Regions from separate parts of the Lysinibacillus sp. A1 genome, predicted to be linked through region 1. Evidence: riboswitches for the same ligand, from Rfam matches in the RefSeq annotation. Region 1 holds a riboswitch; the other holds the start of a gene.
What was found. A riboswitch is a leader RNA that binds a small molecule or an ion and turns the genes downstream of it on or off. The one in region 1 is predicted to bind FMN.

Region 1 (5,908 bases):
AAGATGATTTACCTTATGTCTTTGAACGCTTTTATAAAGCAGATAAGGCACGTACTCGATCTAAGGGTGGTACGGGACTTGGCTTAGCCATTGCACGAAATATTATAAAAGCACACTCAGGAAATATTATGGTAGATAGTGTGCTTAAGGAAGGTACTACCTTCACATTTTATTTACCGTTCGATTAATAACGTGGTTTGTTATTAATTGACTGTAACTTCTGCGAATGTAAGACGACAAATAATATAGAACGGGGGTGGAGTGCATTGAATGACTCCGTGTTCCATCGACTATACGATGCCTATCATCAAGACGTGTTCCAGTTTCTAATCTATCTAGTAAAAAACCGTACACTTGCTGAAGATTTAGCGCATGAAGTGTATGTAAGAGTATTGCGCTCATACGATCAATTTGCAGGCAATAGTAGTGAGAAAACATGGCTTTTTGCAATAGCCAAAAATGTTGCGATTGATCATTTTAGAAAGCAAGCAGTGCGTCAGAAGCATTCGCTTGATTTCTTTGACTGGGAAACGGAACAACTCCATTCAAACACACCATCACCGGAGGAAATGCTACAGGCCAGTGATGAATTTATGCAAGTAGAGTCAGCATTAGAAAACTGTACTGGCGATCAAAAAATGGTCATTATTATGCGCTATTTCCAGGATTTATCGATTGCAGAAACGGCGCAAATACTTGATTGGACAGAAGCGAAGGTAAAAACAACCCAGCATCGAGCCATTAAATTTTTAAGGCAACAGCTACAGCCGATCAGAGAACAGGAGGCGAAACGGCAATGACACATAAGCCATTTGATGATGAGCAGCTTGAACATGTACTGAACAATGCCCCTAAGCTTTCTGACCACCGTTCGAAAGAAGATATATTAAATCGGTTAATGGCAGATGCTCGCTTGCAAGATAATATACACCTTCAAGAAACTATGCAAGAACCTATAGAAGATGAACCATCTCAACAGGAAGATGCTACCATTAAAAAGCCTACGACGAGATCAAAAGTACGTAATATGCAGATTTATATGAGTGTAGCCGCAGTCTTTGTGCTAACAATACTAGTTGGCACAATATTGAAGAACAATCAAGGTGAGCAAAAAGATCAAGCGAGTATGCCTGAAACGGCTCAGTTTTCGACGATGCAAGAGGATTCAGCAGCAAAGGAAGCGGCCACGCAGGATGAAATGCTGGATTCCAAAAGTATTGTTGCGGAACATGAGCGCATTTTATCTTTACGTACATCTGTCTATGAGGAGGATGTAAAAGATGCTGTCGTATTTCGTATTGGTTTGGCAGGGCGTGATGCGGAAAGTGTTCCTATGACGTATGTGATTCCAAATGAACGTGTGGCTACTGATTTTGGAGAAGAGAAGCCTTCTACCTTACGGATATATGAAAAGTATGCTCCTCAAATTGACGAGGAGGCTAAAGGGTTTACAGAGTATCATCCTTATAAAGGTGAGCTGAAGGAAAAGGATGATAAGCTTATCCATGTCTTGCCAAAGGGGAATGACTATGATGTTGCCTCTGCTGCAGTAAATGAATATAAAGGCACAATGGAAGACACATTCTCAGACTCTGAATACACCGAAGTGGAAATCCAAAATGAAGATGGAACCCCGTATGAGTTTTCTCAAGAAGGTGAGCCAAGTCAAGGAATGTCCTTAACGAATGCAAAGCACTATAATTATTACTTGTACCATGATTCCAATGGTGCAGAATATTTATCACCAGATTTCCGTCAATCTTTTGAGACAGTCACAGAGGCACTTACACTGATGAAAAATAAAAATGATGATGTCTATACATCGGTAGTGCCTGAAAATGTAACATACACAGTCACTGAACAAGCGGAAGGTGTAGTTGTGACTTTTGATATTCCGCTTGATTTAACATCTATGGAACCAATACGAGCTACTCAATTAATTGAGGCCATGATGTTAACAGCTGCTAGCTTTAATCAACAGCTCCTTTTAGATAATGTTGTGCAAGAAAGCTGGGAAGGCTTTGATTTAAAGGGTTATTTACCAAAGCCAGTGGGACCGAATAAACAGTTTTTACCATAGTCGAAGGAAGAAAAAACAAGAGAGGCATTCCTGCATGGCGGGAGTGCCTTTTCTATTTATAAAACATAGCAATTTAATCGGATTTTTTTGAGCAGAACTATTTACTTTTACTTCGTAATTCATTATAGTAAAGCTGTAGAATAAAATAATATGATTCATCTTCGGGGCAGGGTGAAAATCCCGACCGGCGGTAATAGAGTCATAAATCGCTAATGAATATATTCATTAGCTCGCTTGATTTATGTTAAACTCTTCAGCCCGCGACCTGTGCGAATTTTCGCATGGCTGACTTGGTGAAATTCCAAGGCCGACAGTTAAAGTCTGGATGGGAGAAGATGGAGGTACGATCGTCATTCATTGTCATGAAATGAACTATGACCGAGCGCTTTTTTTGTATGGTTTATTAAACAGTGCTCAAAAATTAGTTGATGAGGACGCTTATTCGTTATGCCTTTCTCCCTTATGCTTTATTAAACGCATAAGGGTTTTTTCATGAAACAATTGAAAGATCGTCACCTTTCTTCTTGCGAGATTGAATCAGCAAAGAGGAGAGAGTTTTCTATGAAGAAAAATGTCAAACTTCAATCGTTTATTACGATTGGCATGCTGAGCAGTATTTCATTTTTATTAATGCTTTTTAATTTCCCGATTCCGCCATTCCCAGCATTTTTGGAAGTGGACTTCAGTGATATGCCTGCCTTACTTGCGGCAATCACAATGGGACCTGTAGCTGGTATTTTAGTAGAATTGTTTAAAAATGTGTTGGATTGGATTTTCTCAGGCACTCCAACAGGCGTTCCTGTAGGGCATATGGCTAATTTTGTAACAGGTATTTTATTCATCTTGCCAGTAAGCTTTATTTTTAATCGCTTTAAAACAATCGCTGGCCTTGTTGGAGGTTTAGCAATGGGAACAATTGTGATGGCAGTAGGAATGAGTGTTTTAAACTATGCTGTATTTTTACCAATGTACACTTACTTCTTAGGAATGGAGCCTGTTGTAGGTGATTCACTTTATAAAATGATTATCGCTGGTATTTTACCATTTAATATTGTCAAAGGGATTTTATTAACGGGTATTATGGCGTTATTATTTACGACAATGCGTAAATGGATTGACCGCCAGCGTTCTATGTATATAACAAAATAAAATGTACTAAGCCTCGAGGGATGAACTCGAGGTTTTTTTATGGCGGAATATAGAAAGAAAAATAGAAAAAGGTAACGGGTTGTCAAAATATAACTAGTTCTTTTTTAGTAATACCTAGTCGAAAGCTATATTTTCATGTAAAATTAGAGAAGAGTTTAGAAAGTTAGAGGAGTTTGAAGAGATGAGTGGAAAAAAAGGACAGTGGTCTAGTAAGTTAGGATTTATTTTAGCATCAGCAGGTGCTGCAATTGGACTAGGAGCGATTTGGAAGCTCCCGTATGTAACCGGACAAAGTGGAGGAGGCGCGTTTTTCTTAATCTTTGTATTGTTTACATTATTAATTGGGCTCCCGATGCTATTATCTGAATATATTTTAGGACGAGGTACACAGTCAGAGGCAATCACTGCCTATAAAAAAATTGCTCCTATGAAAAAGGGATGGGCATGGATTGGCCGCATGGGTGTTCTCGGATGTTTTTTATTACTAACATTTTATAGCGTTGTCGGTGGCTGGATTTTTATTTATAGTGGGCTAGGCGTAGCGGGTGCTGTCATTGATCCGGCTATTGATCCTGGAGAACTATTTGGAAAAATAATTGAGACACCTTGGATTACAATTGTAGGTTTGGCTTTGTTTACATTAGCAAACGTACTTGTTATTTCATTAGGTGTCCAAAATGGTATTGAAAAGGCGAATAAATGGATGATGCCATTGCTCTTTATTATGTTCATTGTCCTAGTGATTCGTGCTGTCACATTAGATGGCGCCATGGAAGGGGTAAAATTCTTTTTATGGCCTGATTTCTCAAATATTACCGGAAAAGCCTTATTAGAAGCTTTAGGGCAATCCTTCTTTGGGTTAGCCGTTGGATTTTCTTGTCTTGTTACATATAGTTCCTACCTCAAAAAAGATGTGAGTCTACCGAATTCAGCAGGCTCCGTCGTTATGCTAACGGTACTTGTTTCATTTTTAGCTGGACTAGCTATTTTCCCGGTCGTTTTTGCTTTTGATTTAGAGCCGGCAGCTGGGCCGGGCTTGTTATTTATGGTGCTACCGACAGCATTTAGCCAAATGCCATTTGGGGAAGTATTTTTAGCGATGTTTTTATTATTATTCTTATTTGCCACATTAACGTCCTCGTTTAGTTTATACGAAATTATTGTTGCGGCATTTATGGAAAATAGTCAGAAGTCTCGTCTGGTATGGACTTCATGTCTTGGTGTAGTTGTCTTTCTTGCGGCCATCCCAGCATCTCTTTCCTCTAGCCTGCTAGCGAATGTATCGGTTTTTGGAAAGAATATTTTTGATGCAACTGACTTTTTAGTATCAAACTTAATGCTGCCATTGGGGAACTTGTCCATTGCAATTTTTATTGCATATGTAGTAGATAAAGAATTTGTGAAAAGAGAACTGCTAATGGGAAGCCAGATGGGGCAGGGGTATTATTCGATTTACAGGATGTTAATGGTAATCATAGTACCAGCTGTCATTCTCGTAGTGTTCGTTAATATGCTATTACAATTTTAAAAATATATAAGGTGTATCCATTTAGTCAATGGGTACGCCTTTTTTATGTATCGAAAATCAAGATAAATATATTCTAAAAGAAAGATGTTATAAAACCTTACATACATATTGCTAAAAATAAAAAAATGATGTATTTTAAAAGCAGTTATAAAAAAAGTGTGTTAATTAAATTTACATTGGAGTGGTGGAAAATGAAACATTATACAAAAGAAGGTATTATACGCCGAGTAAAGGAAGAAAATGTGAAGTTTATTCGCCTACAATTTACTGATATATTAGGAACGATTAAAAATGTAGAAATACCTGTGAGTCAATTAGAAAAAGCTTTAGACAATAAGGTTATGTTTGATGGCTCTTCGATTGAAGGCTTTGTACGTATAGAGGAATCTGATATGTATTTAAGACCAGATTTTAATACATTTGTCATTTTTCCTTGGACAGCTGAAAAAGGTAAGGTCGCGCGTCTTATATGCGATATTGCAAGGCCAGATGGGTCACCATTTGAAGGAGACCCACGCTCTAATCTAAAGCGCGTTTTAAAGGAAATGGAGGAGTTGGGTTTCACTTCCTTTAACTTGGGCCCAGAGCCAGAATTTTTCCTTTTTAAGCTGGATGAAAAGGGGCATCCGACACTTGAGCTAAATGACAGCGGAGGTTATTTTGACTTAGCTCCGACAGATTTAGGGGAGAATTGTCGTCGGGATATTGTTTTAGAGCTAGAAGGGATGGGCTTTGAAATTGAGGCTTCTCACCATGAAGTAGCACCTGGACAGCATGAAATTGATTTTAAATATGCTAGTGCCATTGAAGCATGCGACAATATTCAAACATTTAAATTAGTCGTAAAAACAATTGCTGCACAGCATGGGCTACATGCAACATTTATGCCGAAGCCACTATTCGGAGTTAACGGCTCTGGTATGCATTTTAATCTTTCGTTATTTGAAGGGGATAAAAATGCATTTTATGATGAACACGCAGAACTTCAATTAAGTGCAACAGCTCGTAGCTTTATGGCAGGAATCATCCAGCATGTACACGGATTTACGGCGATTACGAATCCACTTGTTAATTCTTATAAACGATTAGTCCCAGGCTATGAGGCTCCATGCTATGTTGCGTGGTCTGCTCAAAACCGTTCACCACTTATT
Region 2 (5,908 bases), on a different contig from region 1:
CGGTCTTAGACTATAACCTTTCGGTGATAAACGCAGTAAGGATTTTCCAATATTACCCTGTTCAAAATCTGCACTAAAATTAATATAGGGCACACCGAGTACACGCATATTTGCTGCATAGATAATAATGAAAAAGACCGAAATAAAAAATCCAAAAAGACCGAAAAAGGCTGAAAATAAAATGATAATTAATCGAAAAATACTCATTGCTGTTACAAAGGCTTGATTGACCAATGTAAATGCAGCAATGCTTGAAATCGCAATGATTACAATCATCGAAGGGCTTGTCACGCCAGCCTTAATGGCAGCATCTCCAATTATTAACCCTCCAACAACACTGATCGAGCCACTGATGGCACTTGGCAAGCGTAAGTTGGCCTCACGGAACATTTCAAACATAAATAGCATCATCATGATTTCAAGTATCGTCGGGAACGGTAATCCCGTTCTTGATTCAACCACTGTCGCAAGTAAAAGATAGGGGAGCTGCTCTTGATGATAGGTTGTTACGGCTAGCCAAAAACCAGGAAGTAACATACTGATCAGTATCCCAAATATTCGGAGCACCCGTTCCATTGAACTGACAATGATTGGATATTCATTGTCCTCAGATGTTTTAAAGAGCAGCATAATATTGGCAGGAATAATCATGGCATAGGAAACGCCATCGATCATTATTAGTATTCTCCCTCTCATTAATGCTTGAAGAGCAAAATCGGGTCTTCCCGTATAATCATGTCTAGGGAGAACTTTAGCCGTCTGTTCAATTGCCTCCATCAGTAAATCACCATTGACGACAATATCTGTATCAATTTTTTGTAATTGTAATCGGATTTGTTCTAACATATTTAAATTCACAATGTCTTCCATATATAGTACGGCTACCGTTGTTTTAGAGCGTTGACCGATTTCTAATGTTTCTACACTAAATGAATTCGTAGGTAAACGTTTTCGTAATAAAGCTATATTAATAAATACATCTTCAATAAAATCATCTCTTGGTCCTTTTACAACTAACTCAAGCGTTGTTTCCCCCGGCTCACGATTAGGTCTATTTGAAATATCACTGGAATAAATCAAATGATCTTCCTCAAAATATAATAAGACATGGCCTTTGTAGACTCTTGTAATCATATCTTCTTTCTTAGTGACCTTTTGTAAATAGGGCACATGAAGATGCTGTTCGATAAGCTCCTCTAACGTTTCATCAGAACCACAGTTAAATAAGGATTGAACACGTTCGACCACAACCGTTTGAAGGAGTTCTTCGTCTATCATAGCATCACAGGTTATCATATGGACTGTATGTTGCTGAAATTTATACTGTTGGAATATTATATCAGCAGAGCGTTGAAATAGTGATTTCAACATTTTCAAATTCATCATTTGTTCCATTGAAATACTTCTCATCTCCTACTGAGCCTGCTCGAATTTAGTACATTTATGAAAACTACGACATGTAATAAATATACTTAGGCATATTTTTCCCATGGACATAAAAATTATTCAAGAAACAAATACTGTGATAACCTATTTAGGATGCTCTTAACCAATCATTTTTTGTAGATTAGCCATCTCAATTGCCGATATCGCGGAATCATAGCCTTTATTACCTGATTTTGTTCCCGCACGCTCAATCGCCTGTTCAATATTTTCTGTTGTAACAATACCGAAAATAACTGGTACATTGGTCGTTAAGGATACATTCGCAATACCTTTTGCCGACTCATTACACACATAGTCATAATGTGTTGTAGAACCACGAATAACAGTCCCTAAACCAATAATGGCATCATATTTCTTTGTCTCTGCTAATTGTTTCGCAATAAAAGGCACTTCAAAAGCTCCTGGCACCCATGCAACATCAATGGATGCTTCATCTACACCGTGTCTTTTTAATCCATCCATTGCACCATCTAATAATTTGCTTGTAATAAACTCATTGAATCGACCTACGACTACCGCAATTTTTAAATCCGTCCCAATTAATTGTGCTTCAAATGTTTGACCCATTTTTTTATATCTCCCTCGTTATTAGTTTGTTGTAAATGATTGACTACGATAAGCGGCTAACTCCTCAATGGAAATCATTTTTAATCCATGATGTGCTGCATACTTTGTCAACTCATCAAAGCGCATCATGTGACCATCATCTCCCATAATTTCACAAATCACTCCAGCAGGAATACTGTCACAAAGCTTGGCTAAATCAATGCTCGCCTCCGTATGGCCCCTTCGCTCTAAGACACCATTATCCTTTGCGATTAGTGGAAAAATGTGTCCTGGCCGACGAAAATCAGTTTTTTTTGCCTGAGACCCCAACATTTTTTGTATAGTGAATGCACGCTCAAAGGCACTAATTCCCGTTGTTGTGTCCATATGATCGATACTTACGGTAAAGGCTGTTTGATGGTTATCCGTATTATGCTGAACCATTGGGTGCAGATCTAACTGATGTGCTAGCTCCTGCGAAATCGGCGTACAAATTAGCCCTTTGCCATAAGTCGCCATAAAGTTGATCGTTTCCGGAGTAATAAATTCAGCAAGCGCTAGAAGATCCCCCTCATTTTCCCGATCCTCATCATCCACTACGACGATTACTTTCCCTTGCTTTAAATCCTCTATGGCATCTTCAATTGCATGTAGCACTATTTTTCATCTCCTCATTATGTGATTTTAAAAACCATGTCGTGCTAAATAATCTCTAGTAATCATTGACTTGCCTTGCCCATTTTTCATTTCGTTTAAAATATATTTACCGACTAAATCTGTTTCAACATTGACGAAAGCGCCCACTTTTTTCATACCTAAAATCGTTTCCTTGTAAGTATGAGGAATCAGTGAAATCGTGACCTGATTCGTTTCAACATGAAAAATTGTTAAGCTTGTGCCATCAATCGTTATGGAGCCCTTCGGAATACAGAAATTTGTTAGTTCCTCAGACAATTCGATATCAATATAAACCGCGTTGGCCATCGGACGTTTTCGTAAAATCTTCCCAACACCATCGACATGACCAGCAACAAAATGGCCCCCAAATCGCCCATTAGCAGACATCGCACGCTCCAAATTAACCGGATCCCCTATTGTTAGCTGATGTAAATTTGTAGCTTTGACGGTTTCAGGCATAACATCCATCGTAAGCTCTTGATCCGTAAAATGAGTCACCGTTAAACAAACACCATTGACCGCTATACTATCCCCTAATCCCACATCTTCAGCAATTTTAGATGATTGAACCGTAATTTTCATACTGTTCTTATCGCTTTGCAAGGCTTTAATAGTGCCAATATCCTCCACAATACCTGTAAACATTTATTTCACCTGCTTTCACACTGATCTTTCATAGCTTCTATCTGTGGTTTTTGAGTTTTTATCCGTCACTCTTACGTTTCTATCCGTCTCCCTTCTTAAAACTCATATAAAAAGAAAAACCCCTTTGACAAAGGGGTTTTGGGAGTATAAGACATCAATAAATAAGCCTATTTGGATATACATTTTTTCCATAGACTAGTATCTTATTTGTTCTTCTCCCATCCAGACTATCACTGTCGGTTTTGGATTTGCACCAAATCAGCTTGCGCTCACGGACTTTGAATTGCTTCATCACCGCCGATTGGGAATTTCACCCTACCCCGAAGAACATCTTCTATTCAATTGATTGGCTAAATAAAAAAACTCCCCAACATATTTGCGGGAAGTAGTGTCATAAATGCATAGTTAAATAGACCTTCTAAATTACATTGAATTTAAAAAGCTCGCACTTATACCCTTCTCCCATCCAGACTGTTACTGTCGGTTTTGGATTTGCACCAAATCAGCTTGCGCTCACGGACTTTGAATTGCTTCATCACCGCCGATTGGGAATTTCACCCTACCCCGAAGGATCATTTTATTTAGCTAGTTCTTACGATAACACTATTTAATTATATTATCTATACTTCTGTTTGTAATTTTTTTAAAAAGGGGCCACCTCTTGCTATAGAGGTGGCCCCTAAATCCTTTAATGGCTTATTTTTTGAACATAATCATCATAATTTCCCGAAAAGGCCGTCATCCCAGTTGGTGATAATTCAAGCAATTTATTGGCTAGCTTATTAAGAAAATAACGATCATGAGAAATGTATAATAAGGTGCCATCAAACTGCAATAGCGCCTCCTCCAATACTTCCTTACTAAATAAATCAAGATGATTGGTCGGCTCGTCCATTATAAGTACATTGGCTTTTTGCAAAATAAGCTTTGCTAACGCTACACGTGCTTTTTCCCCACCGCTAAGGGAGTCTATCTTTTTAAATACATCCTCTTTCGTAAATAAAAAATTACCGAGTACTGATCGTATTTTTGCCTCTTCCATTGAAGGGAAAGTACTCCAAACCTCTTGTAATACCATATTATTAGGATGTAATGTCTCTTGCTCTTGATCATAATAGCCGATTGTCACACCATTTCCCCATGTGATAACGCCACGGTCCGGAGACAATTCATGTAATAACGCCTTCAAAAGCGTTGATTTCCCCACACCATTTGGACCTACTAATGCGACCCGATCGCCTCTATCCAATGAAAACTCAATATCTTGCAATAATATTTTTTTGCTATCTTCTAGCTGATAGGAGAGCACTACATCTTTTACCTTCAACACTTCTTTATGAGATCTCTTATCTGTAGCAAATGTCATTTGTGCGTGTTTTAGATCCTTCTGAGGCTTTTCAAGACGATCTATTCGTTCAAGCTGCTTCCTTTTGTTCTTAGCGCTTTTCGAGGAAGTAGCCATCGTAATATTCCGCTCAATATAATCCTCCATTTTGGCGATTTGCTGCTGTTGCATCGTATATTTTTTTTCCATTAATTCGCGATTTTTCGCCTTGCTTTCCACATACTTAGAATAGTTACCGCTGTATGTTGTTCCATGGGTGCGTTCAATCTCATAAATTTTATTGACAAGGGCATCTAAAAAGTAACGATCGTGCGAAATAACAATAATAGCTCCCTGATAGCCACGTAAATAGCTTTCAAGCCAATTTAAAGTCGCAAAATCCAAATGGTTAGTTGGTTCATCTAACAGCAACAAGTCCGGCTGCTCTAGTAAAATTTTAGCAAGTGCCAGCCTAGTTTTCTGTCCACCACTTAATGATTCGATAAGTGTGTTTGTTGGGATGCTACCAAAGCCCATACCATTTAACATACTATTTATTTTTGCCTCAACATCATAGCCACCTTGCTGTGAAAACCAATCTGACTTGCTGGCATATTTCGTCATTACTTGTTCTAGCTTTTCATGGTCATTTATGCAGGAAGGCTCACCCATCTGCATTTCCAGCTCTCGGAGTTCCTTTTCAGCCTCTTGAAGCTCAGTAAATGCCCCAAGCATTTCAGTCCAAATCGTATGGTCTGGCTGCAACCCACTATCTTGTCGTAAATAGCCTAGTTTCATTCTCTTCCCTATAAAAATATCGCCTTCATCATAGGGAAGATCCCCTGTAATGATCTTTAGTAGCGTTGATTTCCCTGCCCCATTTACACCTATTAGTCCAATCCGATCGCCATGTTCTATTTTCATGGTTATCTTTGAAAGAATTGGTTCTCCCAAGTAGCTCTTACTAATTCCATTTAATTGAAGTATCATTTTTTCAATCTCCTTATTTATTTTATCCATTACTACTGAGCGAATTGCTCAAGAAATAAATGGACATATAAGGTTACACATCACTCTTCACTCCTTTCAAACACAAAAAAGGCGCCGTCATAAAACGGCACCTTACAAACATCCCTATGAGAAAAAGGGCATGTTAAATTTTATAATTAAACAAAAAAAGCGCCGTTACGAACCGGCGCCTAGCAATCTATACATCCCATTTAATTGGATGTCAATCAGTAAGAAATAAAGAAGGCAAAAAGCAACCGG

Region 2: linked by a shared signal. The riboswitch ahead of ribE (riboflavin synthase) and the one ahead of PI85_RS12555 (ECF transporter S component) in region 1 are both predicted to bind FMN.

Annotation. Positions count from the first base shown of each region.
Region 1 is NZ_JSZM01000012.1:624,969-630,876, forward strand. Features, by position in the region: gene PI85_RS12540 (ATP-binding protein) at 1-188, shown strand, start outside; gene sigX (RNA polymerase sigma factor SigX) at 267-800, shown strand; gene PI85_RS12550 (hypothetical protein) at 797-2,080, shown strand; FMN riboswitch at 2,234-2,421, shown strand; gene PI85_RS12555 (ECF transporter S component) at 2,642-3,229, shown strand; gene PI85_RS12560 (sodium-dependent transporter) at 3,411-4,757, shown strand; gene glnA (type I glutamate--ammonia ligase) at 4,949-5,908, shown strand, end outside.
Region 2 is NZ_JSZM01000009.1:84,706-90,613, reverse strand. Features, by position in the region: gene PI85_RS06755 (spore germination protein) at 1-1,395, opposite strand, end outside; gene ribE (6,7-dimethyl-8-ribityllumazine synthase) at 1,546-2,013, opposite strand; partial or broken gene ribB (3,4-dihydroxy-2-butanone-4-phosphate synthase) at 2,059-2,649, opposite strand; gene ribE (riboflavin synthase) at 2,677-3,315, opposite strand; FMN riboswitch at 3,522-3,647, opposite strand; FMN riboswitch at 3,766-3,891, opposite strand; gene PI85_RS06735 (ABC-F family ATP-binding cassette domain-containing protein) at 4,004-5,629, opposite strand; gene PI85_RS24615 (hypothetical protein) at 5,871-5,908, opposite strand, start outside.